DNA from 4 places in the Bradyrhizobium sp. 2TAF24 genome. Region 1 is predicted to be linked to each of the others. Evidence: predicted binding sites of a transcription regulator. Region 1 holds the regulator's gene; each other region holds the start of a gene.

Region 1 (7,071 bases):
GGAAATACTCATGCGCGGCATCTTCCAGCGTGCCGCCATCGAGCGCGACCAGCCCCTGGTAGCGCTTCATGTCCCCGCCCTGATCGATGGTCAGCGCCATGTGGCCGCGGCCGAGCAGCGTGCCGGCGTCGCTCCCTTCGCCAAGGCGGTCCTTGTCGAAACGGGCATAGGCGCGCAGCCGGTTCGGCAGCACGAAATCGACGATGATCATCGACACCGGCCCGTCGGTCTGGGTCTGCAGCAGGAACCTGCCGTCGAATTTCAGGGACGAGCCGAGCAGCGTGGTCAGCACGATGGCCTCGCCTAGCAGCTTGCCGACCGGGGCCGGATAGGCGTGCTTGGTGATGATCTCGTCGAGCGCCGGCCCGAGCTTGGAGAGGCGGCCGCGCAGGTCGAGCGCCGCCACTTCGAAGGGGAGCACCGCATCATCGACCGGAGTCGCTGACGGCGCACGAACGTTGCCTTGGTCTGCCATGTCCCGTTGAGCCAACTCTTTGTTGTGCTGGAAACCCGTGTTGTGCTGAAACCCGTTGCCGTCGAGCGGCGGCCGGCCATCCTGTCCGGGCGGCGCACAGCGCGGCCGCCGGGCCACCCCTGACCGGACAGGGCCCATATAGGGATGCCGGGCGGTTACGCCAACCGTCGCGGGAACCCGAGATCCGCGCCGGGCCTCACGCGACCGCGTCGAAGCACCAGGCCAGGATGCCCTTCTGCGCATGCAGGCGGTTTTCCGCCTCGTCGAACACTACCGACTGCGGGCCGTCGATCACCTCGTCGGTGACCTCGTCGCCGCGATGGGCCGGCAGGCAGTGCATGAACAGCGCATCGGGCTTGGCCAGCGACATCAGCTTGGCGTTGACCTGATAGGGCCGCAGCAGGTTGTGGCGATGCTCGCCGTCCTTGTCGCCCATCGACACCCAGGTGTCGGTGACGATGCAGTCGGCGCCCCTGACCATGTCCTCGGGATTGCTGCTCAGCACGATCGGCGCGCTGGTCGCCTTGATCCAGTCGCGGAACCCCTTTTTCGGCGACAGCTCCGGCGGGGTGGCGATGTGCAGGTTGAACTTGAAGCGCTCGGCGGCATGCGCCCACGACATCAGCACGTTGTTGTCGTCGCCGGTCCAGGCCACGGTGCGGCCGGTGATCGGCCCACGATGCTCCTCGAAGGTCATCACGTCGGCCATCACCTGGCAGGGATGCGAGCGCCGCGTCAGGCCGTTGATCACCGGCACGGTGGCGTGGGCCGCGAGCTCCAGCAGCGCGTCGTGGCTGAGGATGCGGATCATGATGGCGTCGACGAAGCGCGACAGCACGCGCGCGGTATCGGCGATGGTCTCGCCGCGGCCGAGCTGCATCTCCTGGCCGGTGAGCATGATCGGCTCGCCGCCGAGCTGGCGCATGCCGACGTCGAACGACACGCGCGTGCGCGTCGACGGTTTCTCGAAGATCATCGCCAGGGTCTTGCCCTTGAGCGGCTGGTCCCAGGCCTGGTTGCTGGCCTTGGCGGCCTTCAGACGGGCCTTGATCGCCACGCTGGCGTCGAGCATCGCCCGCAGCTCCGTTGTCGGGAGCTCGGTGAGATCGAGGAAATGACGGGGCCGCTTGCTCATCACACGGCCTTCCGCTGCGAGGCGTCGAGAGACGCGCAGGCGCGCTCGAGGCGGGCCACGCCCTCGCCGATCTCGGCTTCGGTGGCGATCAGCGGCGGCAGAAAGCGCACGACGTTGTCGCCGGCGCCGACCGTGAGCAGCTTTTCGCCGCGCAGCGCCGCGACGAGCTCGCCGCTCGGGATCACCGCCTTGACGCCGACCAGAAGGCCCTCGCCGCGCACATCGCTGAGGATCGCGGGATAACGATCGACCACCGACGCCAGCTTCTGCTTGAGCAGCAGCGACATCCGTTTGACATGATCGAAGAAGCCGGGTGCCTGCATCACGTCGAGCACCGCGCCGGCGGCCGCGATCGCCAGCGGATTGCCGCCGAAGGTCGAGCCGTGCGTGCCCGGCGTCATGCCGGAGGCCGCATCGGCGGTGGCGAGGCAGGCGCCGATCGGAAAGCCGCCGCCGAGCGCCTTCGCGAGTGCCATCACGTCCGGCGTGACGCCGGTCCACTGATAGGCGAACAATTCGCCGGTGCGCCCCATGCCGGTCTGCACTTCGTCGAACGCCAGCAGCAGGCCATGCTCGTCACACAGCTGCCGCAACGCCTTGAAGAAGGACTGCGGCGCGCTGCGCACGCCGCCCTCGCCCTGCACCGGCTCGATCAGAATGCCCGCGGTGTGTGGACCGATCGCCTTGCGCACCGCCTCGACATCACCATGGGGGACCTGGTCGAAACCTTCGACGCGCGGGCCAAAGCCTTCGAGATATTTCTCCTGGCCGCCGGCGGCGAGCGTCGCCAGCGTGCGGCCATGGAAAGCACCTTCGAAGGTGATGATGCGGTAGCGCTCCGGGTGGCCTTTCGCCGCATGGTGCTTGCGCACCACCTTGATGACGGCTTCCATCGCTTCGGCGCCGGAATTGCAGAAGAACGCCACGTCGGCGAAGCTCGCGGCGCACAGCCGCGCCGCCACCTTCTCGCCATCCGGGCTCCTGAACAGGTTCGACATGTGCCACAGCTTGGTCGCCTGCTCCTGCAAGGCAGCGACGAGATGCGGATGCGCATGTCCCAGCGCGTTGACAGCCACGCCGCTGGTGAAATCGAGATAGCGCTCACCATCGGCGCCATGCAGCCACACACCCTCGCCGCGATCGAAGGCGAGATCAGCCCGCGCAAAGACCGGCATGAGATGGGACGACGCGTTGGTGCTCATGATGACCCGACAGAATGTTCGGCGGGAAATATCGACAGATCACGGTGCGAAACCCGTGAGACCGGACGATGCCCTGCCTGATGTGCTGGTTCCAGAAACAAAACGTGCCGCCTCGCGGGCAGCACGCGGCAACATTCTATTGGCGCCCCCCCGGCTGTCAACTCGGCAATGATTCCTAAAAGCCGCGGAAAAAGCGGTTTTTCGCGTTTCCAACGTAGAACATGTGGACGCGTCCTGCCCGACTCTTGCGCGTGAGTCACGGCATATTGTAGCCTTTTGACGGTCGGATACGACATCTCGTGCGGTAGATCTGATCCTTTTCGGTCCCTTGTGGCGGCGTACACGCTCGGTTGCGACCCATGCATCCGGCGAGGGCTAAAGGATTCTGCCAGCAGGGATTTTTTGAGACACAGCCGTCGCCAGCAGGCTCGTCCGTGGTGGCGCGACACGAAGGGATAGACTGCGATGACGGTAATGGGTTGGACCGACGATCGCGTGGAGCAGTTGAAGAAACTCTGGGAAGCCGGCCTGTCTGCCAGCCAGATCGCGGCGGAACTCGGCAACATCACCCGCAACGCCGTCATCGGAAAGGTCCACCGGCTCGGCCTGTCGGGCCGCGCCAAGAGCCCGTCCTCGGCGGCCCCGCGCCAGCGCAAGGCGCGTCCCGCCCAGCACATGATGCGGATTTCGCGGCCGATGTCCCGCGGCAACACCGCGCTCGCCCACGCCTTCGAGGTCGAGCCCGATCCGGTCACCTATGACAACGTTGTGCCGATGAGCCAGCGGCTGTCGCTGCTGGAGCTGACCGAAGCCACCTGCCACTGGCCGGTCGGCGATCCCGGCAGCAACGACTTCTTCTTCTGCGGCGGCAAGGCCCTGACCGGCCTGCCCTACTGCGCGCATCACTCGCGCGTGGCCTATCAACCGGCCAGCGATCGCCGTCGCGATCGCCGCCCGACCGGCAAATAAGCGACATGCGCTGAAAATCCGGCGCGGCCGCCGCGCCGGCCTTCCCGGCAAGCCAGCGACAAGCAAAACGGCGCCGCATCAGGGATGCGGCGCCGTTTGTCGTTGTGGAGAGAAACGTCGGCCTCTCGGCTACTCCGCCTTGGCGAAGCGGTCGTCGAGCGCGTAGCCAGCGCCGCGCACGGTGCGGATCGGATCCTGATCCCTGCCGAAGTTGAGGAGCTTGCGCAGGCGGCCGATATGGACGTCGACGGTGCGCTCGTCGATGTAGATGTCACGACCCCAGACGCCATCGAGCAGCTGCTCGCGGCTGAACACACGGCCGGGATGCTCGAGGAAGAACTCGAGCAGGCGGTATTCGGTCGGGCCGAGGTCGATCGGCTGGCCCGAGCGCGCGACACGGCGCTTGTCGCGGTCGAGCTCGATGTCGCCATAGGTCAGCACGGTGGCGAGCCGTTCCGGGCTCGCCCGGCGCAGCAGGCCCTTCACCCGCGCCAGCAGCTCGGGCACCGAGAACGGCTTGACGATGTAGTCGTCGGCGCCGGTGGCAAGACCACGCACCCGCTCGCTCTCCTCGCCGCGGGCGGTGAGCATGATGATCGGCAGCTGCTTGGTCTCGGGGCGGGTCCGCAGGCGGCGGCACAGCTCGATGCCGGACAGGCCGGGCAGCATCCAGTCCAGGACGATCAGGTCCGGAATGCGCTCCTTGAGCCGTGTGTCGGCCTCGTCGCCGCGCGCCACGGTTTCCACGTCATAGCCCTCAGCGTCGAGATTGTAGCGCAGCAGCGTCGTGAGCGCTTCTTCATCTTCAACAACCAGAATGCGTGCACCCATATCGGTTCCTTAGCGTCTCGATCAGTTGCCGGGGGTTGCGGTGGCGAACGCAGTCATGTCGCCCTTGGGGCGCGGATCCTGCATCTGCTGCCCTTCGACCATGTAGAACACGGTCTCCGCAATGTTGGTGGCATGGTCGCCCATGCGTTCGATGTTCTTGGCGCAGAACATCAGGTGGATGCAGAAGCTGATGTTGCGGGGATCTTCCATCATGTAGGTGAGCAGCTCGCGGAACAGCGAGGTGCAGATCGCGTCGACCTCCTCGTCGCCCTTCCACACCGCCATCGCCGCCGGCAGGTCGTGCGCCGCATAGGCATCGAGCACCGACTTGATCTGCGACTGCACCAGGCTCGCCATGTGCTCGAGGCCGCGGATCAGCTTGAGCGGATGGAAGTCGCTGTCGAGCGCGCTGACGCGCTTGCCGATATTCTTGGCGAGGTCGCCGATGCGCTCGAGGTCGGTGGCGACCCGCATCGCGCCGACGATTTCGCGCAGGTCCACCGCCATCGGCTGGCGCCGCGCGATGGTGAGCACGGCGCGCTCCTCGATGGTGCGCTGCAGCTTGTCGAGCTCGTTGTCGGCGTTGACCACGCGCTGCCCCAGCGCGATGTCACGGCGGATCAGCGCGTCGACGGATTCCACGATCTGCCGCTCGGCGAGACCGCCCATCTCCGCAACCATGCGGGTGAGCTCCTGCAGGTCCTGGTCGAAGGCTTTGGCTGTATGTTCGAAGGCCATCATATTCTCCCGCGCACGAGGCGCCTCAGCCGAACCGGCCGGTGATGTAATCCTGGGTCCGGCGATCCGACGGCGTGGTGAAGATCTTGGTCGTCGGCCCGAACTCGATCAACTCGCCGAGATACATGAAGGCCGTGAAGTCGGAGACGCGGGCGGCCTGCTGCATGTTATGGGTCACGATCACGATCGTGTAATCGTCCTTCAGCTCGTCGATCAGCTCCTCGATCTTGGCGGTCGAGATCGGGTCCAGCGCCGAGCACGGCTCGTCGAACAGGATGACCTCCGGCCGCACCGCGACCGTGCGCGCGATGCACAGGCGCTGCTGCTGGCCGCCCGACAGGCTGAGGCCGTTGGCGTTGAGCTTGTTCTTGACCTCGTCCCACAGCGCGGCGCGCCGCAGCGACTGCTCGACCCGGTTGTCCAGCTCGCTCTTGGACAGTTTTTCGTAGAGCCGGATGCCGAACGCGATGTTCTCGTAGATCGACATGGGGAACGGGGTCGGCTTCTGGAAGACCATGCCGATCCGCGCCCGCAGCAGATTGATGTCGAGGCCCGGCTCCAGGATGTTGGCGCCGTCGAAATTGACCTGGCCGCCCGCCCGCTGGTTCGGGTAGAGGTCGTACATGCGGTTGAGGATGCGCAGCAGGGTCGACTTGCCGCAGCCCGACGGACCGATGAACGCCGTCACCTTGTTCTCGTAGAGAGACATGGTGATGTTCTTGAGCGCGCGTGCCTCGCCATAGAAGAAATCGAGGTCGCGGATCGCGATCTTGTCCTTGAGCGATGACGTATCGAACGGCATGGACGTGGCTGACGGGGTCACGGTTGCCAGGGTCATTGAGTTTTCCTCGATCCGGCAAGCGCACGGGCGGTGATGCTGAGCGCAAGCACTGAAAGCGTGATGATGAGCGCACCGGTCCAAGCCAGCTTCTGCCAGTCCGCGTAGGGGCTGAGCGCGAACTGGAAGATGACGACCGGAAGGCTGGGCGTCGGTGCATTGAGGTTGATGACGGAAATCCCGGGGAACAGCGGCAGCGACACCGTGCTGAGGAACTGGTGGTTGAGCGCGGTGAACAGCAATGGCGCGGTCTCGCCGCTGACGCGGGCGACCGCGAGCAGGATGCCGGTGACGATCCCCGAGCGGGCCGCACGGTAGGCGATGCGCTGGATCATCAGCGACCGCGGCAGGCCGATCGACGCCGCCGCCTCGCGCATGGTGTTGGGCACCAGCAGCAGCATGTCCTCGGTGGTGCGCACCACCACCGGGATGACGATGACCGCGAGCGCGATGGCGCCGGCGATGCCGGAGAAGTGCCCCATCGGGCGCACCATGACCTCATAGATGAACAGGCCGACCACGATCGACGGCGCACTCAGCAGGATGTCGTTGATGAAGCGCACGATGCTGGTCAGCTTGTCGTGGCGGCCGTACTCGGCCATGTAGGTGCCAGCGAGAATGCCGATCGGCGTACCGATCACCACCGCGAGCACGGTCACGATCAAGCTGCCGATGATGGCGTTGAGCAGGCCGCCGTCGGAGCCGGGAGGCGGCGTCATTTCGGTGAAGACGTTCAGCGACAGGCCGCTGAACCCCTTCCAGAACAGGGCGCCGAGAATCAGCGCCAGCCATACGAGACCGATACCGGTCGCACCGATCGAGGCCACGACCGCGATCGTGTTGCGGCGGCGGCGGGTATTGTAGAGCGAGGCATCCATCAGCC
Region 2 (7,071 bases), on a different contig from region 1:
CGAACTCGATCTTGCCGCGCGCCGCGCCGCTGGCATCGAGCCGCGCGAACGGCTGGCGTGGCGCAACGACGGCGACGGTGCCGCAGCCGGCCAGCACGCTGATGAGCACGGCACCCCAGAACGGCATGGCTGCGCCGATCGCCAGCACAGGAAGGAGGACGGCTGCGACCACCCCTCCGACGACCCAGTTGCTGCCAGACGGAAGGGCCGGCATTCAGTTGTACCCGCGGACAGCACGGAAGGCGTCGGTCAGGTTCTTCGTGCCGTCAAAAACCCTGCCGCCGGTAAGCCTGGCGAGGGCGTCGAGCTGGCTGCGATCGGCATCGTCCCCGAAGGTGACGCCAAACACTGGCACCCGCCGGCCATCCGCGCGCCAGGCGCGCTCGAAGGTCGCCATCTCGCCCTGGCTCTTGCCATCGGTCATGATGACAATCGCGGCGAGGTGCTGCCCGTCATCAAGCGACGGCTTCATGGCGGCAAGCGCCCGCGCCCCGCAGGTGTAGAAGTCGGTGCCGCCCCCGGCATGCAGCTCCAGCGCCCGCGCGAGGAGGCCGGCCTGCTCGCTGTCGTCCCCGCTCGCGCTCGCGGTCCACAGCACATGGTCGTTGAACGGCAACACCATAATCTGATCCTGCTTCGACCATTGCACCAGCATCTCGCGGGTGCGCGCGGGCGTGAACAGGAATTTCATCGCGTCGAGCAACTGCTTTTCGCCGCTGCCCTGCATGCTTCCGGAGAGATCGAGGCACAACGCCGTCAGCGATGGCCGGCGCAGCGCCTCCTGATAGAGCCCCAGCGCCTTCTGGATCACCGCCGGCTCCGGCGGGCGAACCACCGTGACGGCGCGGCCGGGATTGACGTTGGTCACCGGGTCCAAGGGCAGCTGTGCCGCACGGGCGAGCTCGACCCGGCGCCCGGTCCTCGCAATGCGTGCCTGCGCGTCGTCCTTCAGGAGGAAGGCTTGCAGGTCGTTGAAAAAGCTCTCGACGTCGTTGCCGCGGCCCCGCTCGACGAAGCCGAGCGGTGAATCGGCAACCGATACGCCGTCTTCCGGATAGACCGCATAGAGCGGCTCCTGCCGGTCGGCGATCAGCTTGTCGTTGGTCTCCTTGATGACCGCCTCATAGTTCCACATCGCCTCGTAGTCGGCGCCGGTCCGCTCCCCGTCGCGGTAAAGGTCGGCGAGCCAGCCGCTCGAGCCGGCGGTGCGCTCGACACCCCGCAGCAGCGCGCGAACGGTCGCGAGCACGCCCGGTTTGTCGAGATCACCGGCTTCGATCAGGTCGGGCTTGCCGATGCCCGCGGCCAGCATGGCGAGATAGGCCGCCGCGCCCGAGTTCGACTGGGTGGCCGACGTCATCAGGAATTTCAGGCGGCCGCCCTCGACCGCGGCGAGAATGTCCCTCGACGTCACCTTGGCGCCCACCCAGCCGAGCGCCTGCGCCTTGGCGCGGCGAACGCCGAGGATGACCGGCATCTGCGCGATCGACCGGACCGACTTCACCCGTCGCTGGGTATCGAACATGTCGATCCAGATCGACGCCGCCGGCCACACCGCATCGGCCGCCGGATCGTTGCCCGACTTGAGGGCGAGCGCGATATCGAGCGAGCCCTGATACCGGATCGTGCAGGTCGCCCCGCGCGACTTGCAGAACTCCTGCACCAGCGGCGCCAGAACCTCGTTCTCGGAGCCGGACAGGATGGTGAATTCCGGCACCGGCTTGGCGCAGGCCGCGAGCAGCCATGCGCCGAGCGCGACGACAAGCAGCCTGATCGGCGATGTCAGCTTCATGCGGCGGTCTTATGCGGGAGTCTTGGACAGGGCGACTTTCAGCTCGTCGGTCAGTTGCGCCATGCGCTGCTCCGCATCGGCGCGCTTCTTGCGGCCCTGCTCCTGCACATTCAGCACACCGGAAACCGTATCGATCAGATCGCGATTGGTCTTTTCCAGCGTCTCGATATCGACAATACCGCGCTGCGACTGCTTCTCGATCTCGATCGCCTGCGACTTCATCATCTCAGACGCCTGGCGCATCATCGCGTTGGTCGCGTCCGTCACGGTCTTCTGCAGGGCCAGCGCCGACTCCTGGCGCTTCAGCCCGAGCAGCAGGATCATCTTCTGCTTCCACACCGGGATGGTGAGCTCGGTGGTGGCCTGCAGGTTCTCGATCAGGGTTTCGTCGCCCGACTGGACGATGCGGATCTGCGGCAGTTGCTGGATGCCGATCTGACGCGCCTGCTGGAGATAGAACACGCGCTTCTCGAGCCGGTCGAGCGCTTGCACGGCGTCCTGATAGGTCTGCGCGGCCAACAGGGCGTCGCTGTTCTGCGCCCCGGTCTTCGCCGCGCGTTCCAGCTCGATCAGCTGGCCGCGACGAAACTCCTCTGCGAACCCCTTGCCGGCGGCGATATGGCTGTCGAGATCGACCAGCGCGGACTTGGTCTGTTCGTGCAGGTCGTCCAGCAGCGCGATATCGCGCCGCAGCGTCTCCTTGTTGCGGTCGAGCTCGACACAGACGCGGTCAATCTGGGACGCGACATCGCCGAACTGTTCAGAAAAACGCCGCAGGCGCGCTTCCACGGAGGAGAACAAGCGGGTGAAGAAGCCGCTGTCCTGCAGCGCCGCGGGATCGAGCCCGCGCGCCTTGGCGAGGATGTCCGACAGCAGCTTGCCGGTCGTTCCGAGCTCGCGGTTCTGGGTCTGGGCCAGGATCCTGTCCGCGAACTCGACGACCGAGCGCTGCGCACGATCCCCGAAGGTGACAATGCGAGAACGGTCGGAGATATCGATCTCCGACTTGATCCGCGCCACCGCCGAGGCATCGCTTGTGACGGCCGGTAGGTTGACGGTTTCGTTCATCGCGATGGACCTCACTGACATTCCGCTGACACAGCAACGCCCGGCAACATAACCGAGGCGCCGACTGGCAGAATGACAGTTCCATGACGCTATTTTTATGAAGTGAATTCAATCAGATAAGAAGGGACATCGAGTTCTCGGCAACCACAGCGAGACCTTCCGCACGCTCTCGCCATGCGAATCCGGCCGTCGTGCGGATGCCGCTGTCGCCACCGACGACGGCAGCCGCCCTTCGACAGCGCCTGCCAACCCGCCGTCGGGAATCGGGTGGAGTTCGCAGGTCCGCGGACGCATCGTCGGCGCAACGGTCACGCCCACACAAGGAGGCATCGCCATGGACAAGTTCATGGATCAATTCCGGATGCGGCCATCTCCCGATCCGGTCCTCACCTACGCCACCGGCGCCTGCGCGCTCGGCGCCGTCCTCGTCGCCGCCAGCGGCAACGGCATTCGCGCCCTCCTGCTCGGCGACAGCACCGACACGCTGGTGCGCGATCTGCGGACGCGCTTTCCTCATGCCGAGCTCGTCGCCAGCACCAACGGCTGCGGCGGCCGCCTCGCCGACGTCATCCGCCTGATCGAAACGCCCGATCATGCGGTCGCGCTGCCGCTCGACCCGCGCGGCACCGCGTTCCAGCGCCGGGTGTGGCAGGCGCTGCGCGCCATTCCGGCCGGAGAGACCCGCAGCTATGGCGAGGTCGCGCGGGCCATCGGAACGCCCGGCGCGGTGCGCTCGGTCGCCAGCGCCTGCGCCGCCAACCCGATCGCGGTGGCGATCCCCTGCCATCGCGTGGTGCGCGCCGACGGAACACTGTCGGGCTATCGGTGGGGTGTCGCCCGCAAGACGCAACTGTTGCAGCAGGAGGCCGCACGATGACCGCCGCCAGTCGAGCCACGGCACGACGCACCGTGGCGGCCGCCGCACCGCCGCAGCTCGACGCCGTCACGCAGCGTGTCGACGCCATGCCCTGGTCGGAAATCTCCACCGAGCTCGACGCCTCCGGCTGCGCCGCCATCCGCAAGCTGCTGACACCGGAGGAATGTGTCGGGATCGCCACGCTCTACGACGCCGACGTCTTCCGCAGCCATGTCGTGATGGCACGGCACGGCTTCGGCCGCGGCGAGTACAAATACTTTTCCTATCCGTTGCCCGACCTCGTATCGGCGCTGCGCACCACGCTCTATCCACGCCTTGCGCCGATCGCCAATCGCTGGAACGAGGCGATGGGCATCGACGTGCGTTATCCCGACGACCACGCCGACTTCGTGGCGCGCTGCCACGCCGCGGGCCAGGCCCGCCCCACCCCGCTGTTGCTCCGCTACGTCGCCGGCGACTACAATTGCCTCCACCAGGATCTCTATGGAGAGCACGTGTTCCCGCTGCAGGTGGCCATTCTTCTGTCGGAGCCCGAGCGCGATTTCACAGGCGGCGAGTTCGTGCTGACCGAGCAGCGCCCGCGCATGCAGTCGCGCGCCGAGGTGGTACCGCTGCGCCAGGGCGATGCGGTGGTGTTCGCCGTGCACCATCGCCCGGTGCAGGGCACGCGCGGCGTCTACCGCGTCAATCTGCGCCACGGCGTCAGCCGGCTGCGCTCCGGCCGCCGCCACACCGTCGGCATCATCTTCCATGACGCCAGATGATGGACGACCTGTTCGCCAGCGAGCCGCGCGACGTGCCTCTTGCCACGGGGGCGGTGGTGCTCGGCGGCTTCGCGCTGGCGCGCACTGATGCCCTGCTGGCGGCGCTGCACGCGGTGGTGGCACAGGCGCCGTTCCGCCACCTGATCACGCCCGGCGGCTATCGCATGTCGGTGGCGATGACCAATTGCGGCGCGGTCGGCTGGGTCAGCGACCGCAGCGGTTATCGCTACGATCCCGTGGATCCGGAGAGTGGCCGGCGCTGGCCGGCGATGCCGGACGCCTTCGCCGCGCTCGCCGCGGACGCCGCCGCGGAGGCGGGCTTCGCCCGCCTCGTGCCTGATGCGTGCCTGATCAACCGCTACCAGCCCGGCGCCAAACTGTCGCTGCACCAGGACAAGGACGAGCTCGACCTCGACGCGCCGATCGTCTCGGTATCGCTGGGGCTGCCGGCGACGTTCCTGTTCGGCGGCCTGTCGCGCAACGACAGGACGCGCCGCGTGCGCCTCAGCCATGGCGACGTCGTGGTGTGGGGCGGCCCCGCCCGCCTCGCCTATCACGGCGTCGCGCCGCTGCCCGACGGCGAGCATCCGCAGGTCGGCCGCCAGCGCCTCAACCTCACGTTCCGCAAGACGCGCTAGCTGCTGGCCGCGGCTCAGCCGGGCATATCGAGGCCCACCACCGCGATGCCATCGGCGCGGCCGCGGATCGGCAGCAGGCCGAGGTCGCGCATCGCGAATGGCGGCGTGGCGTTGAAGCACTGCAGCGCGGTCCGCGACACCAGGAAGCCGCCGTCGACCTGGCGGCTCAGTTCCTCGAGCCGGGCCGCCGTGTTCATGACGTCGCCGTTGAACACGATCGCGCGCTTGACGTTGCCGATTTCGCCGATGATCACCGGGCCGAAATGCAGGCTGCCGCGGATGCGCGGCGCGGCGCCGAACGCACGCTCGAATTCACCGGCCGACCTCGCCAGCGCCGCGCGCATCGCGGCGAAGCAGCGCAACGGCCGGCAGTCGACGCCGCCGGCGGCCTCCGACCAGGTGACGATGATCTCGTCACCGACATAGCCCAGCACCTCGCCGCGAAAGTCGACCACCGGCTGCGTCAACAGCTTGAAGGCCTGGTCGAGGAAACGATGGAAGCCGATGCCGCCAAGCCGCTCGGCAAGGCCGGTCGAGCCGGCGATGTCGACGAACAGCACGAAGCGGCTCTCCTCGACCGGCACGTGATAGCGGCCGGTGACGAAGTTCAGGAACGCACGCGGCCCGATCAGGTTGGCGATGCCGATCGCGAGATTCATGCCGATGGCAAACAGCCCGGAATAGGCGATGGCGTGCCACACGCCCTGCTCGGACGGATCGAACGGCAGCCCGACCAGCCGCGAACCGAGCTGCGACACCTGGATCAAAACGATGACCCCCGCATAGACCACGCTGCGGGCGACCACACTGGCGGTGAACGGCAGCCGCTCGAGCCAGCGGCGCAGCACGCCATCCGCGACGAACAGCTCGAGGCCGCCGATCGACAGCGAGATCAGGAGGCCATAGGCGACCGCCGCCGCCAGGGTCGGCCATGACGTCCGCCCCTGTCCGCTGACGAACACCAGCCCTGCAACGACACCGGCGACACCGATCACCGCCAGCATCCGCAGCTTTCTCTCCAGCCGTGCGATCATCACCTTCCCCGTCTCATGCCGGCCACCGCCGGCGCGCCCCATTGAAGCAAGCGTCCGGCGCAGCGGCAAGCGACCCGGCTTCCCGCCCCCGGAACGCATCGGGGCCGGCAGCGCCCCGCGCGGCCGGCCCCGACAGATCCCAAAACGCCACCGTGCACGGCGGCGGCGCCGGCGTGTTACTTGCCCCAGATCTCGCTTGCAATCTCGACGGCGAGGCCGAGCTTGGCCCACTGCTCGTCCTCGGAGAGGATGTTGCCCTCCTCGGTCGAGGCGAAGCCGCACTGCGGCGAGATCGCGAGCTGGTTGACGTCGGCGAACTTCGCGGCTTCCTCGAGCCGGCGCTTGAGATCGTCCTTCTTCTCCAGCTCGCCGAACTTCGAGGTGATGACGCCGACCACCACGACCTTGTTGCCCTTGGGCAGGAAGCGCAGCGGCTCGAAACCGCCGGCGCGGTCGGAATCGTACTCCAGGAAGTAGCCGTCATAGTTGGTGCCGGCGAGCATGGTCTCGGCCACTGGCTCGTAGCCGCCGGACGAAATCCAGGTCGAGCGGAAGTTGCCGCGGCAGACATGGGTGGTGATCGCCATGTCGGCGGGCTTCTCGGCGATCGCGTAGTTGATCACCCGGGCATAGATCTCCTGCAGGCGATCGACCTCGTCGCCGCGCGCGCGGGCCTTCGCCAGTTCGTCCTGCGAGCACAGATAGGCCCACACGGTGTCGTCGAACTGCAGGTAGCGGCAGCCGGCGTCATAGAACGCCTTGACCGCCTTGCGGTAGGTCTTGGCGAGATCCTCGAAGAACGGCTCGAGATCCGGATAGACGTCCCTGGAGATCGACTTGCGGCCGCCGCGGAAGTGCAGCACCGCCGGCGACGGGATGGTCATCTTGGCCGTGGCGC
Region 3 (7,071 bases), on a different contig from region 1:
TCGTCACAGCAGGGTCGTCGTCACCTCGATGTTGCCGTGCACCGCCTTGGAGTACGGGCAGATGCCGTGCGCCGCGTCGACCAGCGCCTGGGCGGTGTCGCGGTCGACCCCGGGGAGGCTGACGTTGAGCCGCGCCCTGAGGAAGAACGAACTGCCGGCCTGGTTGAGGTCGATCTCGGCGTCGACGGCCGGCTCGGCCGGCAGCGTCACCTTGCGCTGGGCGGCGGCGAGCTGGATGGCGCCGAGATAGCAGGCCGACCAGGCGGCGCCGAACAACTGCTCGGCGGCCGGGTGGGGCTGCGGCAGCTTGATGTCGAGGAAGCCGTCGCTGCTGCGGGCGGCGCCATTGGCGCCGGCGGTGATGTGGGTCTTGCCGGTGACGAGAACCTTGGCGGTGGCGGTCATGGGAAGCGTCCTTCTGCTGGGGTGAATTCAATCGCATGCGATTGATTGGGTGCGTCTGATTTAGGCCGGCTGCCTCGCCTCGTCAAGCGCGTTCGATTTAATCGCATCCGATATTGTTAAGCAGGCGAGCGCGGCGACAGAAGTCTGCAAATTCAGGAGGTTAGGTCAGGGCGAGGAGGTGGCGTCCGCCGCCGCGGATGCGGTTTTCGGCTCCCGGCCGATTGACACGATACCGTGATCAGTCCGCGCCGCGACGCTGCGCTGCCGCCGGCGATGCCAGCGGCAGAGACCGCGCGATCGTCTGGCGATGCGCCCGCTCAGCGCATCGGTGCAGCCGTCGGCGCGCGCATGACGCTGACGAGGCCGGAGGCGAGCGCCAGCACGGCGGCGACGCCGAGGCCGATGCGCGGCGCAAGGTCGAGGCCCATCACGCTGAACAGCAGCGTCATGATCACCGCGCCAGCGGTCTGGCCGGTCAGCCGCGCCGTGCCCTGCATGCCGCCGGCCGCGCCGCTGCGCTCATGCGGGGCGGACAGGTACATGTTGTGGTTGTTGGGCACGTTGAACAGCCCGAAGCCGAGGCCGCACAGCACGGCGCACAGCGCGATCGGCCAGGCCTCGTCATGCAGCGGCAGGATCGCCGCGACGAACAGCCCGGCGGCCAGCAGTGTGCCGCCGATGACGCACAGCCACGCGCCGGGCACGCGGCCGACGAGACGGCCGGCGAGGGGGCCGGCGAACGCCACCGTCAGCGGCCACGGCGTCAGGTAGAGGCCGGTGGTCAGCGTGTCCTTGCCGAGGGTGTGCTGCAGGTAGAACGGCAGCGCGACAAAGGCGCAGACCTGGGCGGAGAAGCTCAGCACCGAGGCGATCACCGAGACGCGGAACGAGGGGGCGCGCAGCAGGTCGAGCGGAAACAGCGGCGCGGCCTTGGGCGCCTCGCGGCGCACCAGCATCACCATCGCCAGCGCGCCGCCGCCGAGCAGGGCGATGGCGGCGATCGGCTCGCGCGGCAGGATCTCGGTGCCGATCACCACCAGCGCGAAGGCGGCGACGTTCAGCACCACGCTGAGGCCATCGAGGCGGCGGCCGGTGCCGACATGCCGCGGCAGCGCGCGGGCGGCGGCAAGCGCCGCGATGCCGAGCGGCAGGTTGACGGCGAACAGCCACGGCCAGTGCGCGACCGACAGGATCGCGGCGCCGAGGCTGGGACCCGTGGCGGAGGTCAGCGCGACCACCAGCGCGTTCCAGCCGATGGCGGCGGGCAGCCGGCGCGGCGGCACGACAAGGCGCAGCATCGCGATGCCGAGCGCCATGATGCCGGCGCCGCCGAGCCCCTGCAGCGCGCGGGCGGCGACGAGCCATGGCAGCGACGGCGCCGCGGCGCACAGCGCGGAGGCTGCGGTGAACAGCGCGACGCCGCCGAGATAGACGCGGCGGAAGCCATAGCTCTCGCCGAGCGCGGCGCAGGGCAGCAGCGCCATCACCAGGGCGGTCTGATAGGCGGTGATCACCAGCACGGATGCCGCCGGCGTCACGTCCAGCGCGTGGGCGATGGTCGGCAGCGCGACATTGGCGATGGCGGAATCGAGCACCACCAGCGCCAGCGTGGTGAGGAGGGCGGCGATGGCGAGCCGCGGCCGCGCCACGCCATGATCGCCGCCGGCCATGCCCGCCGCGGGCGGCGGCGGAACGGGCTGCGCGGGCGCGCCGTGGTCGGCGGGGCGGACGTGACGCGTCATGCATTTGCTCCGGCGGTCCAGGCGCCGTCGCGGGCGACACAGCGGGTCATGCGATGGCCGTCGCGATCGTCCGGCGTTTTGTCCGTCATGTCGGTCTCCTGCGGTCGGCGCGAGCCGTTCGGCCCGGATGCTGACCGAACTCTAGCGCAGCGGGTGGCATGGCGGAACGCGCAGCATTTGCACTCTACTCGTGCGTTTGACGCCACATGTCGCCGCGCGACATGCTATAGGGTGCGCCATGGCGATCCCCGATCTCAACCTTCTCGTGACCCTCGACGTGCTGCTGGCCGAAGGCAGCGTCGCGCGCGCGGCGCGCCGGCTGCGGCTCAGCCCCTCGGCGATGAGCCGCTCGCTCGCCCGGCTGCGCGACACCATGGGCGATCCGCTGCTGGTGCGCGCCGGGCGCGGCCTCGTGCCGACGCCGCGCGCGCTCGAACTGCGCCAGCGCATCGGCCCGCTGGTGCAGGAGGCGGCGGGCGTGCTGCGGCCGGGCGAAGCGCTCGACCCGGCGCGGCTGGCGCGGACCTTCACGCTGCGCACCAGCGACGGCTTTGTCGAGAGTTTCGGCCCCGACCTGATGGTGCGGGTCGGCGCGGAGGCGCCGGGGGTGCGGCTGCGCTTTCTCGCCAAGGCCAACAAGGACAGCACGCTGCTGCGCGACGGCACGGTCGATCTCGAGACCGGCGTCGTCGACGACCGCATCGGGCCCGAGATCCGCACGCTGGCGCTGTTCGACGATCGCTATGTCGGCGTCGTGCGCGCCGGCCATCCGCTGAGCCGCGGCAAGATCACGCCGGCGCGCTATGCGGCGCCGCGCCACGTGGTGTTCTCGCATTCCGGCGACGCGCGCGGCCTCGTCGACGAACGGCTCAGCGCGCTCGGCCTGCAGCGCGAGATCGCGGCGATCGTTGGCGGCTTCACCACGGCGCTGGCGCTCGCGCGCCGGTCCGATCTCGTCGCCACGGTGCCGTTGCGGCACACCGAGACGCTGCGCGAGGACATGTTCAGCTTCGCGCTGCCATTCCAGCCGCCGGAAATCACGGTGTCGATGCTGTGGCATCCGCGGATGGACGCCGATGCCGGCCATCGCTGGCTGCGCGGCTGCGTGCGCGATGTTTGTGCCGACAAGGGCCGCGCGCGGAAGGCGGCGAAAGCGCGCGGCGGCTGAGGGCCGCGCGCCGGCGGGCCTGCGGCCGGTGCGCGGGTCAGGACGCCCCGGCGTTCGCCAGCGAGGGCGCGGCGTCGGAGACATCATAACGCTCGCAGAACGCCTCGATGTCGTCGGCCTGGAAATCCTTGAGGCGGGCGAAGATCACATCGTCCGGCCAGGTCCACCAGGCGATGCGCTGCAGCCGCTCGGCGACATGCTCCGGAAAGCGCCGGCGCAGCGGGCGGGCCGGCACGCCGCCGACAATGGTGTAGGCCGGCACGTTGCGGCTGACGACCGCGCCGGCCGCGATCACCGCGCCGTCGCCGACGATGACGCCGGGCAGGATGATGGCGGCGTGGCCGATCCAGCAGTCGTTGCCGATCTCGACCCGGGCGTCGCGGCGGTCGGCGAAGAAATGATGGTCGCGCGTCGCGGACGCCTCGTAGTATTCGGGGCAGTAGGTGAAGCGGTGCTGCGAGGCGCGTTCCATCGGATGGTTGGGCGCGCCGATGCGCACGGAATTGGCGATCGCGGTGAATTTGCCGATGACCGCATCCGCCACCTCGCAATTCTCGCCCAGATAAGAGTAGTCGCCGAGCGCGGCGTACTCGATGCGGGTGTTGCGCAGGATCTCGCAGCGCCGACCGATCGCCGCCTCGCGCAGCCGCACGGTCTCGTGAACGATGGTCTCGGCGATCTTCGGGCGTTTGGCGGCGTCCATGGACATGCTCCGGAAAAAGATTCCCGCTCGATAGACCAGCGGGATGACAGTTCCGTGAAATGACGGGTCCGGCGCCGCAGAGCCCCTCGATGGCAATCCCGTCACATTTGTCACTCCCACGGTCCGGTGTTCTGGCGCCATGCTCGCCTCCGACCAACGACGAGCGGTCATCATCGCGCTTCGGCCGACGGCGCTCGTCCAACCCGGAGGTTGAGACCCACCATGAGCCCATCACGCGAGAGCACTTCGACCGGCGGGCAGCCCGCCATGCACACGCCACCTGTCGTATCGTCGCAGGCCTGGGAGGAGGCGCGCCTGGAGATGCTGGTCAAGGAAAAGGCCCACACCCGCGCCCGCGATGCGCTCGCGGCCGAACGCCGGCGGATGCCGTGGATGGCCGTCGAGAAGACCTACGCCTTCGACGGACCGAATGGCCGGGCGAGCCTGCTCGACCTGTTCGAGGGCCGCCGGCAGCTCGTCGTCTACCGGGCGTTCTTCGAGCCCGGCGTGTTCGGCTGGCCCGACCATGCCTGCCGCGGCTGCTCGCTCGGGGCAGACCAGGTCGGCCACCTTGCGCATCTCAACGCCCGCGACACCACGCTGGCTTACGTCTCGCGCGCGCCGCAGGCCGATATCGCGCGGCTGAAGGCGCGAATGGGCTGGGAGATGCCGTGGTACAGCATCACCGACAGCTTCGATGCGGATTTCGGCGTCGACGAGTGGCACGGCCACAACGTGTTCTTCCGCGACGGCGCGCGCATTTTCCGCACCTATTTCGTCAACAGCCGTGCCGATGAGGCGATCGGCACCGTATGGAGTTATCTCGATCTCACGGCGCTCGGTCGCCAGGAAGTCTGGGAGGATTCGCCCGCGGGCTATCCCCAGAGCCGGCCCTACAAGTGGTGGAACTGGCACGACAACTATGAGGCCGGCGCCAGCCCCGATCAGAAATGGGTCGAGGTCACCGACGCCGGCGAAGCAGCTTTCCGCAACAAGGACGGCGTCGATCCGAAGGCCACGTAAGACGGCCGCGCGACGATGACAGCGGCGCGGGAGATACCAGAGGTGTTGTCTCCCGCGTGTCTGGCGCCGCAAGGCGTGCGATGGAGATCAGAGGATTGGGGCGGTTTGCGGCCGGTCGCCGTTCGTGGTCGCCGCCCAAGGGAGCTTCATGGACGCCGCGGCGGCCGGCGCACCGCGCGCACCTTGCCGCTGCGGCCGCCGCCGCAGAAGAAGCGGTCGCCGCCATCGGACTCGAGGCCGGAGATGCCGGTGCCCGGCGGCATTTCGAGGAGCTCCAGCACTTCGCCTGTGGCCGGATCGATCCGCCGCAGATCGCTGTCGTCGTCCCAGGTGGCGTGCCACAGCTCGCCGTCGACCCAGCTGACGCCGGTGACGAAGCGGTTGGATTCGATGGTGCGCAGCACGGTGCCGTTGTCGGGATCGATCTGGTGGATCTTGCAGGCGCGGTATTCGCCGACCCAGAGCAAGCCTTCTGCCCAGGCGAGCCCGGAATCACCGCCGCCGCCGGGCGCCGGGATGCTCGACAGCACCTTGCCGCTTTCGGGGTCGATCTTCTGGATACGGGCCTCGGCGATCTGGAACAGGTGGCGGCCGTCGAACGCGGTGCCGGCATGCGCGGGCGCCGCGATGCTGCGCCCCGTCTTGCCGCTTTCGGGATCGAGCGAGGCGATCCGGTCGCCGGCGGCGAACCAGACGTTGCGCCCGTCGAAGCTGACGCCCCCCACCTGCTCGACATCGGGGAAGGGGCCATATTCGCGAATGATCTCGGCAGGGGCTTTTTTCATGATGCAATCCTCGTGAGCGCGACGGGACACTAGTCCGCTGGCAACGGTGTGGGGAGTAACAAGGTTGACGTGAAACCCGGCCCGGGCGGCGTCATCCAGCGGCGGGCGCGGCCGTGACCGACCGGTTGCACCTTGCCGGCAGCGGTGAGCGCATCGAGCGAGCGCTGCACCGTGCGCTGGCTTTGCCCCAGCGCGAGGGCGAGGGCCGAGCTCGACCAGCTTTCGCCGTCGGCGAGCAGCGCCAGCACCGCGGCATGGGCGTCGTCGACCGGGCGCGCCAGCACCACGACCTCGCGGGCGCGGCTCGGGGCAAGGGCAAAGCCATCCCTGGTGGCGCCGATGTCGGCATGCGCCCGCAGCAAGGCGCGCAGCCGCCCCATCTCCACCCGCAGCCGGGCACGGTGGGATTCGTCGGCGCGCTTGCCGCGGAAGGCGCGGGCCACCAGCACGTCGCGCGCCACATCCCCGGGCCACGCTTCGCCGAGCGCGCGGGCCAGCGCGAACAGCACTGGACGGCGCGCCAGCGCCACCGCGCCGCGGGTATCGCGCACGAGGTGGCGGTTGGCGTCGATCACCAGCGCTTTCGAGGCGAGCACCGCCTCGACCTCGTCGAGGCGGAGCATACGTTCCCCGCCGCGTGTGACGAGACGCGCGGCAGGCGCGACCAGAGCGTGCGCCGTGGCGTCGACCTCGGCGCTGAGGGCGGGAATGCCGGCGAGGTGGGCGGCTTCGGCGGCACGCTGCAACGCGGCCCGGGCCTCACCGGTGCGGATGTGACGCATCGCAAGGCCGGCGACCACCATCTCATGGACCGCGCGCAGCGCCGGCGGCAGCGGTGCGGGATCGAGCGTGGCGAGCGCACGTTCGGCGTCGTCGATGCGTCCGATCAGCAGCAGGTGGCGCACGGCAAGCCCCTGGGCATGGGCGGCGTTGACGCGGTCGCCGTGTGCATCCAGCGTCGCCTGTGCGGCGGCAAGCGCCTTCGTCGGCCAGGCGAGATCACGCGCGGCGAGCGCGACCTCGGCCTCCGCCACCACGCAGCGCGCATGCGCCACCGCCTCCCGCGGGCCGAAGGCGCGCGTGGCGCGGCGCAGCAGCGTCTTGGCCCGCGCGAGATCGCCGAGCCGCGCCATGGCAATGCCGCGCAACGCCAGCGCGGCGGCATCGTCGCGCAGCGCGATCCTGTTCAGCGCGCCGAGGGGGTCTCCCGCGGCCAGCGCCCGCGCCGCCGCGGTGATCAGCGAG
Region 4 (7,071 bases), on a different contig from region 1:
GCGGGATTCCTGCTGAACGCCGCGTTGGTGCCCCAGGTCGACTGGTCGCCGAGCCGGCGCAGGAAGTTGGTGCCGAGGTCGAACAACGCCTGCTGCGAAGAAAATTGGCTTTCGATGTCGGTCGTGTTCGGACCTGGAGGCGGCGGCGGTGGCGGCGGTGGCGGCGCGACAGGGGGAGCGGAGGGCGGTGACTTTGGCGGCGCGGTTGGCGGCCCGTCGCACAGGCACGTGGCATTGGCGCTGGCGACTGTCGCCAGCAATGCGCCGGCGATGGCGGACGTACTGATGGCGGATGCCATCAACCGGCGCGTCAGTGCCAAGCGCGTGAGCGAAAATCTCATCATCTGCAATCGGTCCGGGCGCACAATACCGCTGCGCAACGGGTGGATTTGGGACGAATTGCCCGCAGCGGTCAACGCTTCTGCGGCGCACAAGCATCGAGATTTGCAGGCGCTGTTGTTGCGCTGCCACACACATCACGGGCGCACGGACGGTGATCCGGGACGAGACGGAGCTCAACCACGGGTCTTGCTAACACCGGATTTTCATGTTGGGATTGTTATGCAATCGGAGTTCGGCTGTTTGACTGTGCGTTGAGTGATACGTGAAGATATCTGCACATATCTGAGCCCGTTTGTGGCGTGGCGCGCGTGATGCGCGGCCCCGTTTTTTTTATGTCTAGGAGCAGGAGACAGACGTGGCAAAAGGCACCGTCAAGTGGTTCAACCCCACCAAGGGGTACGGCTTCATCAAACCAGCGGTTGGTGACAAGGATGTGTTCGTGCACATTTCGGCGGTCGAGCGCGCCGGACTGAGCACGCTCAACGAAAACCAGGTCGTCGAGTTCGACCTCGTCGAGAGCCGAGGCCGCGCTTCGGCCGAAAACCTCAAGGTCGGCTAACGTCGGCAGGCTGAGAACCCCGGCGCGTTTTTTCCGGGGCTTTTTTCTTATTGAATGCGACTGCGCGATACACCCGGCGTCGCCAGAGCGGCCGTCCCGGTCTGTCGCGCAACGGCATCAGTCGCGCCGCTTTTGTTTGGCTCTGATCAGGCCGGGTTCGGCAACGCGCCGCCGCTCGCGAGCGATCTCAGGACGTCGACGAAGAACCCGGGCTCCGCGGCCATCACGCGCTGTTGCAGGTCATCCACGGTATCTCCGGGCAGCACGGGAACTTCGCGCTGGGCGATGATCCTGCCATGATCGTATTCCTCGTCCACCAGGTGGATCGTGGCGCCGCTGACATGCTCGCCGGCCGCGAGCACCGCTTCATGGACGCGGCGGCCATACATGCCCTGGCCGCCGAACTTCGGCAGCAGCGCCGGATGGATGTTGAGGATACGCCCGCGATAGCGCGCGAGTGTCGCCGGGCCGAGCTTGCGCAGGTAGCCTGACATCACCACCCAGGCGACACCGCTGTCCTCGAACGCACGACAGATCGCCTGGTCGGCGGCAGGCTCGCTACCTTCGGTCTTGGCGCTGATGTGGCGAACGGGAATGCCCTGCGCATGCGCGAACTGCAGTGCCGGGGCATCGCCATTGTTGCCGATCACGATCCGCGCCCTTGCATCCAGGCCATCCCCAGCGATGGCGCCCACGATCGCGCGCATGCTGCTGCCGCCATGGGACGCGAGGAAGCCGAGGTCGAGCGTGGTCATTGCCTGATCCGGAGAGTGCGGGCGCGGGGCGTCGTCATGCCGTCAGATCGAGATGGCCGTTGTAGATCACCCGCTCGTCGCCGGTGGCCGCGATCACCTCGCCAAGCACGGCGACGCTTTCACCATGCTGCGCGAAGATTTCGGTGACGGCGGCGACCGCGTCGGACTTGACGATGGCGACCATGCCGATGCCGCAATTGAAGGTCCGCAGCAATTCAAGCTCGGCGATGCCGCCCTGCTGGGCCAGCCATTTGAACACCGGCAGCACGGGCAGTGCGGCGAGGTCGATGCGCACGCCGAGGTGGCGCGGCAGCACCCGCGGGATGTTGTCGGTGAAGCCGCCGCCGGTGATGTGAGCGAGACCCTTGACCGCACCGGTCGTGCGGATCGCAGCCAGGCAGGACTTCACATAAAGGCGCGTCGGCGCCAGGAGCGCGGCGCCCAAAGTCATGACCGGCGCGAACGGTGCGGGGGACTGCAAGCTGAGGCCCGACAGCTCGACAATCTTGCGGACCAGCGAGAAGCCGTTGGAGTGCACGCCGGAGGAGGCGAGGCCGATGACCACGTCGCCGGCCGCGATGTCCGGACCAGGCAGCAGCGTGCCGCGCTCGGCCGCGCCGACCGCGAAGCCGGCAAGGTCATAGTCGCCGTCCTTGTACAGGCCGGGCATTTCCGCGGTCTCGCCGCCGATCAGGGCGCAGCCGGAATCCCGGCAGCCCTGGGCGACCCCCGAAATGATCGCCGCGGTGGCGTCCGGGTCGAGCTTGCCGCAGGCAAAATAATCAAGGAAAAACAACGGCTCTGCGCCCTGAACGACCAGGTCGTTGACCGACATGGCGACGAGGTCGATGCCGATTCCGCTGTGCAGGCCGGTGTCGATGGCGATCTTGACCTTGGTTCCGACACCGTCGGTCGCCGCGACCAGGACCGGATCCTTGAAGCCGGCGGCCTTGAGGTCGAACAGGCCGCCGAAGCCTCCGATTTCCGCGTCGGCGCCGGGGCGGGCGGTCGCCCGCACCAGGGGCTTGATCATGTCGACCAGCCGGTTTCCGGCGTCGATGTCGACGCCCGCGTCCGCGTAGGTGAGGTTGTTGGTCTGTTCGGTCATGTTCTGAGGCCCGATTGTCGCCCACCCGAGGGTTTCTGGCACCGTGTTCCGGGTGGTTACGGAAGATTTGGCCAAGGCGCAATGCTTGCCCGTTCGTCGGCAAATTTCCAGTGTTGACAACAGGTCGCCCGGAACCGATCAAGATGGCAATGCCCGCAAACCAGGCGCCCCGGGACCTCGCGTGCTTCCAAACATCATTACTTTGGGCCGGATCCTGCTGGTGCCGGTCATTGTCTGGGCGATCGCGTCCAACCAGATGACGATCGCATTCGGCCTGTTCGTCACCGCGGGGGTCAGCGACGCGGTGGACGGGTTCCTGGCCAAGCGCTTCAACATGACCAGCGAGATCGGCGCGCTGCTCGATCCGCTGGCCGACAAGGCGTTGCTGGTTTCGATCTATGTGGCGCTCGGGGTCTGGGGGGCGATCCCGCGCTGGATCGTGATTCTGGTGGTGTCGCGCGACATCATGATTGTCGGCGCCGTGATCGTGTCCTGGCTGCTCGGCAAGCCGGTCGAGATGAAGCCGCTGATGGTCTCCAAGCTCAACACCGTGGCCCAGGTCGCCTTTGCCGCGCTGGTGCTGGCGGCGCTCGGCTTCGATTTCAACCCGTCACCGTTCGATATCATCCTGATGGCATTGGTGACGATCTTGACGCTGCTTTCGGTGTCCTTCTATCTCGTGGACTGGGTGCGTCACATGAGCGAGATCGAGCCGTCCCGTTGACGCCGGGAGCGGCAAGGCAAGATGCCCGATCCGGTGCAGCGGTCCAGTAATTCTCCCGTGGCCTTGGGCTGCCGGCGTGTCCGGCCGCCGCTCAAGTCGGTTCCGGGGAATTTCTGCAAGGAGTGATGTTGCGTGGCAGGCCGTATCGATCGACCCCGTCAGCTGGCGTTTGTTCTGCCGCACACGGAAAGCCTGACACGTGACAACTTCCTGCAAGGGCCGAGCAACGAGCTGGCGCTGGCGCTGGTCGACAGCTGGCCGGACTGGCCGAACCACATCATGCTGCTGGCAGGGCCGGAAGGGGCCGGCAAGAGCCATCTCGCCGCGGTTTGGGCCGAGCGGGCCGGGGCGCGGGTGGTGGCTGCTCGTGCGCTGACGGAAGCGGCGGTGCCGGAAGCCCTGAGCACCGGGGCTCTGGTGGTCGAGGATCTGGCGCCGGAGGTGATCGACGAGCGCGCCATGTTCCACCTGATGAATCTCGCGCGTGAACATGGCGCCCACGTGCTGATGACGGCGCGCGCCGCTCCGGCATCGTTCGCCGTGGGGCTGCGCGACCTCAATTCCAGGCTGCGCGCAGTGCCGGTGATCGCCATCTCCGAGCCGGACGATCAGCTGTTCCGGGCTCTGATCGTCAAGTTCTGCACCGACCGCCAGATGAGCGTCGATGAAGCCATGGTCCAATATCTGGCGACCCGCATCGAGCGTTCAGTCGCCGCTGCTCGCGAAACAGTCGCCCAGCTGGATGCGGAATCGCTGCGACAGCGTCGTCCGGTGACGCGCGCGCTGGCGGCGGAACTGCTGCGTGACGACACTGCATTCCGGCCGGACTGACGCCGACCGCGCAGGTCCTGCCACCCGCTTGACGGCGCGACGCCTTGCTTCATCATGTCATTGAAACGTCATGTGGTTCGCCCATGCTTCGCCGCAAACGGGCCCGAGCCCTTAAGTCCTCACGATCGGCTGCTTTCTCATGAATTCTGAACAGGTTATTGTTTTAAAAGAGGAAATTGAGGTCGAGGAGAGCCGTCCCGCGATCGTGACCAGTCCTGAGAGATTCATCAACCGTGAGTTGTCCTGGCTGCATTTCAATCGTCGGGTGCTGGAGGAAGCGGTCAATCCGGCGCACCCGGTGATAGAACGGGTTCGCTTCCTGTCGATCTCGGCCAACAACCTTGATGAATTCTTCATGGTGCGCGTTGCCGGTATCAAGGCGCAGATCCGTGAAGGCATCACCGAGCGTAGCCCCGATGGGCTCACGCCATCCGAGCAGCTCGCCAGGGTCAACGAGACCGTCTCCAAGCTCGCGTCCGACCAGCAGGCGATCTGGCGCGACCTGCGTGTGATCCTCGGCGACAGCGGCATCCAGCTGATCGACGGCAAGGACACCACGAAGTCGGAGCGCAACTGGATCGAAGACCATTTCCTCCACAATATCTTTCCGCTGCTGACGCCGCTGGCGATCGATCCGGCGCATCCGTTTCCATTCATTCCCAGCCTCGGCTTCTCGATCGCGCTGCATCTGGCGCGCGTCTCCGACGGTAAGGTGATGAACGCGCTGATCCGCATGCCGGGCAAGATCGACCGCTTCATTCGCCTGCCGGGCGGCAAGGACGGCGCAATCCGGCTGATGACGCTGGAGCAGGCGACCGGCCTGTTCATCGGGCGGTTGTTTCCGGGGTACACTGTGAAGGGGCAGGGTGCCTTCCGTGTCATCCGCGACTCTGAGATCGAAATCGAGGAAGAGGCTGAAGACCTCGTCCGCGTGTTCGAGACTGCGCTCAAGCGCCGCCGCCGCGGATCGGTGATCCGCCTGGAAATCGAAGCGTCGATGCCGGAGGAACTGCGGGCGTTCGTGCAGCATGCGCTCGCCACCTCCGACGATGAGGTGTTTCTGGTCGACGGCGCGCTCGCCATGAACGAGCTATCGCAACTGACGCGGCTCGACCGGCCGGACCTCGAATTCCCGCCCTATGTGCCGCGCCACCCCGAGCGGGTGCGCGACCATGGCGGCGATATCTTCGCCGCGATCCGCCAGAAGGATCTCGTGGTTCATCATCCCTACGAGTCGTTCGACGTCGTTGTCCAGTTCCTGCAGCAGGCGGCGCGTGATCCCGAGGTGGTCGCGATCAAGCAGACGCTGTACCGTACCTCCAGCAACTCACCGATCGTCAAGACGCTGGTCGAGGCGGCCGAAGCCGGCAAGTCGGTGACCGCGCTGATCGAGCTCAAGGCACGGTTCGACGAGGAAGCCAACATCCGCTGGGCGCGCGACCTCGAGCGTGCCGGCGTGCAGGTGGTGTACGGCTTCATCGAGCTGAAGACCCACGCCAAGCTGTCGCTGGTGGTGCGGCGCGAGGGCGGCAGCCTGACGAGCTACGTGCATGTCGGCACCGGCAACTATCATCCGGTCACCGCGCGCATCTACACCGACCTGTCCTACTTTACGTCGGATCCGGTGATCGCGCGCGACGGCGCGCGGGTGTTCAACTACATCACCGGCTATGCCGAGCCGATCGACATCGAGAAGATGGCGGTGTCGCCGCTGACGCTGCGCAAGCGCATCCTGCAGCATATCGCCGACGAGATCAGCCATGCCCGCCACGGCAAGCCGGCGGCGATCTGGATGAAGATGAACTCGCTGGTCGATCCCGACATTATCGATGCGCTTTACGATGCATCGCAGGCTGGTGTGCCGATCGACCTGGTGGTGCGCGGCATCTGCTGCCTGCGGCCCGGCGTTCCCGGGCTGTCGGAAAACATCCGCGTAAAGTCGGTGATCGGCCGTTTCCTGGAACACGGCCGCATCTACTGCTTTGGCATGGGATATGGCCTGCCGTCGCCGAAAGCAGTTGTGTATATCTCGTCAGCCGACATGATGCCGCGCAATCTCGACCGTCGCGTCGAAGTGCTGTGCCCGCTGCAGAATCCCACGGTCCATCAACAGGTTCTCGAGCAGATCATGGTCGCCAACCTGAAGGATAATCAGCAGAGCTGGCAATTGTTGCCCGATGGGTCGTCAACGCGTATGAAGGCCGCGAAAGGCGAGGAGTCTTTCAACGTCCACAATTACTTCATGACGAATCCGAGTCTGTCAGGCCGTGGAAAGTCCCTCAAAGAATCTTCGCCACGCCGCCTCACGCGCCGCTCGGACCGCCAATCACAGTCGTCGTAGGCGCGTGTCGGGTTCCAGCGCCCGCAAGGTGACGCAGAGCATTGCTGTCATCGACATCGGCTCGAACTCCGTTCGTCTCGTCGTCTATGAAAGCCTGACACGCAGCCTTGCCCCCGTCTTCAACGAGAAGACGCTGTGCGGCCTCGGCCGCGAGGTTCAGACCACCGGCCTCCTGGCCGCCGACGCCGTGCAGAAGGCGCTGGCGTCGCTGCGCCGGTTCCGCGCGCTCTGCCGGGTGATGAAGGTGGGGCGCGTGCATGCTATCGCCACGGCGGCGTGTCGCGATGCCACCAACGGCCCTGAATTCATCGCGGAAGCCGAGCGCATCTGTGGTGCGCCGATCGAGATCCTGTCCGGACAGCGTGAGGCGCGGCTGTCGGCGCTGGGCGTGGTGTCTGGCGTCCACCGGCC

The links. Region 1 encodes PhoB, which activates phosphate uptake and scavenging genes when phosphate is short. Its sites were predicted from a motif close to TGTCATNNANCTGTCAT; they were not measured.
Region 2: the regulator PhoB is predicted to act here: its motif matches at 2,933-2,949, upstream of AB4Z37_RS27185 (toxic anion resistance protein).
Region 3: the regulator PhoB is predicted to act here: its motif matches at 4,062-4,078, upstream of AB4Z37_RS11145 (DapH/DapD/GlmU-related protein).
Region 4: the regulator PhoB is predicted to act here: its motif matches at 4,375-4,391, upstream of AB4Z37_RS23025 (RNA degradosome polyphosphate kinase).

The regions. Positions count from the first base shown of each region.
Region 1 covers NZ_JBFRFW010000005.1:229,308-236,378, reverse strand. Annotated here, with positions in the region: gene AB4Z37_RS10605 (Hsp33 family molecular chaperone) at 1-475, opposite strand, end outside; gene argF (ornithine carbamoyltransferase) at 672-1,610, opposite strand; gene AB4Z37_RS10595 (aspartate aminotransferase family protein) at 1,610-2,812, opposite strand; gene AB4Z37_RS10590 (GcrA family cell cycle regulator) at 3,278-3,781, shown strand; gene phoB (phosphate regulon transcriptional regulator PhoB) at 3,911-4,612, opposite strand; gene phoU (phosphate signaling complex protein PhoU) at 4,634-5,350, opposite strand; gene pstB (phosphate ABC transporter ATP-binding protein PstB) at 5,376-6,152, opposite strand; gene pstA (phosphate ABC transporter permease PstA) at 6,185-7,066, opposite strand; gene pstC (phosphate ABC transporter permease subunit PstC) at 7,066-7,071, opposite strand, start outside.
Region 2 covers NZ_JBFRFW010000021.1:15,314-22,384, reverse strand. Annotated here, with positions in the region: gene AB4Z37_RS27195 (5-bromo-4-chloroindolyl phosphate hydrolysis family protein) at 1-214, opposite strand, end outside; gene AB4Z37_RS27190 (substrate-binding domain-containing protein) at 215-1,792, opposite strand; gene AB4Z37_RS27185 (toxic anion resistance protein) at 1,802-2,881, opposite strand; gene AB4Z37_RS27180 (methylated-DNA--[protein]-cysteine S-methyltransferase) at 3,195-3,737, shown strand; gene AB4Z37_RS27175 (2OG-Fe(II) oxygenase) at 3,734-4,501, shown strand; gene alkB (DNA oxidative demethylase AlkB) at 4,498-5,139, shown strand; gene AB4Z37_RS27165 (adenylate/guanylate cyclase domain-containing protein) at 5,154-6,173, opposite strand; gene AB4Z37_RS27160 (cobalamin-independent methionine synthase II family protein) at 6,350-7,071, opposite strand, start outside.
Region 3 covers NZ_JBFRFW010000006.1:18,424-25,494, reverse strand. Annotated here, with positions in the region: gene AB4Z37_RS11160 (Ohr family peroxiredoxin) at 4-405, opposite strand; gene AB4Z37_RS11155 (MFS transporter) at 723-2,147, opposite strand; gene AB4Z37_RS11150 (LysR family transcriptional regulator) at 2,386-3,315, shown strand; gene AB4Z37_RS11145 (DapH/DapD/GlmU-related protein) at 3,353-4,018, opposite strand; gene AB4Z37_RS11140 (DUF899 domain-containing protein) at 4,241-5,041, shown strand; gene AB4Z37_RS11135 (Vgb family protein) at 5,188-5,826, opposite strand; gene AB4Z37_RS11130 (helix-turn-helix domain-containing protein) at 5,856-7,071, opposite strand, start outside.
Region 4 covers NZ_JBFRFW010000015.1:74,633-81,703, forward strand. Annotated here, with positions in the region: gene AB4Z37_RS22990 (autotransporter outer membrane beta-barrel domain-containing protein) at 1-86, opposite strand, end outside; gene AB4Z37_RS22995 (hypothetical protein) at 115-597, shown strand; gene AB4Z37_RS23000 (cold-shock protein) at 698-901, shown strand; gene purN (phosphoribosylglycinamide formyltransferase) at 1,048-1,656, opposite strand; gene purM (phosphoribosylformylglycinamidine cyclo-ligase) at 1,691-2,764, opposite strand; gene AB4Z37_RS23015 (CDP-alcohol phosphatidyltransferase family protein) at 2,946-3,488, shown strand; gene AB4Z37_RS23020 (chromosomal replication initiator DnaA) at 3,621-4,319, shown strand; gene AB4Z37_RS23025 (RNA degradosome polyphosphate kinase) at 4,459-6,660, shown strand; gene ppx (exopolyphosphatase) at 6,665-7,071, shown strand, end outside.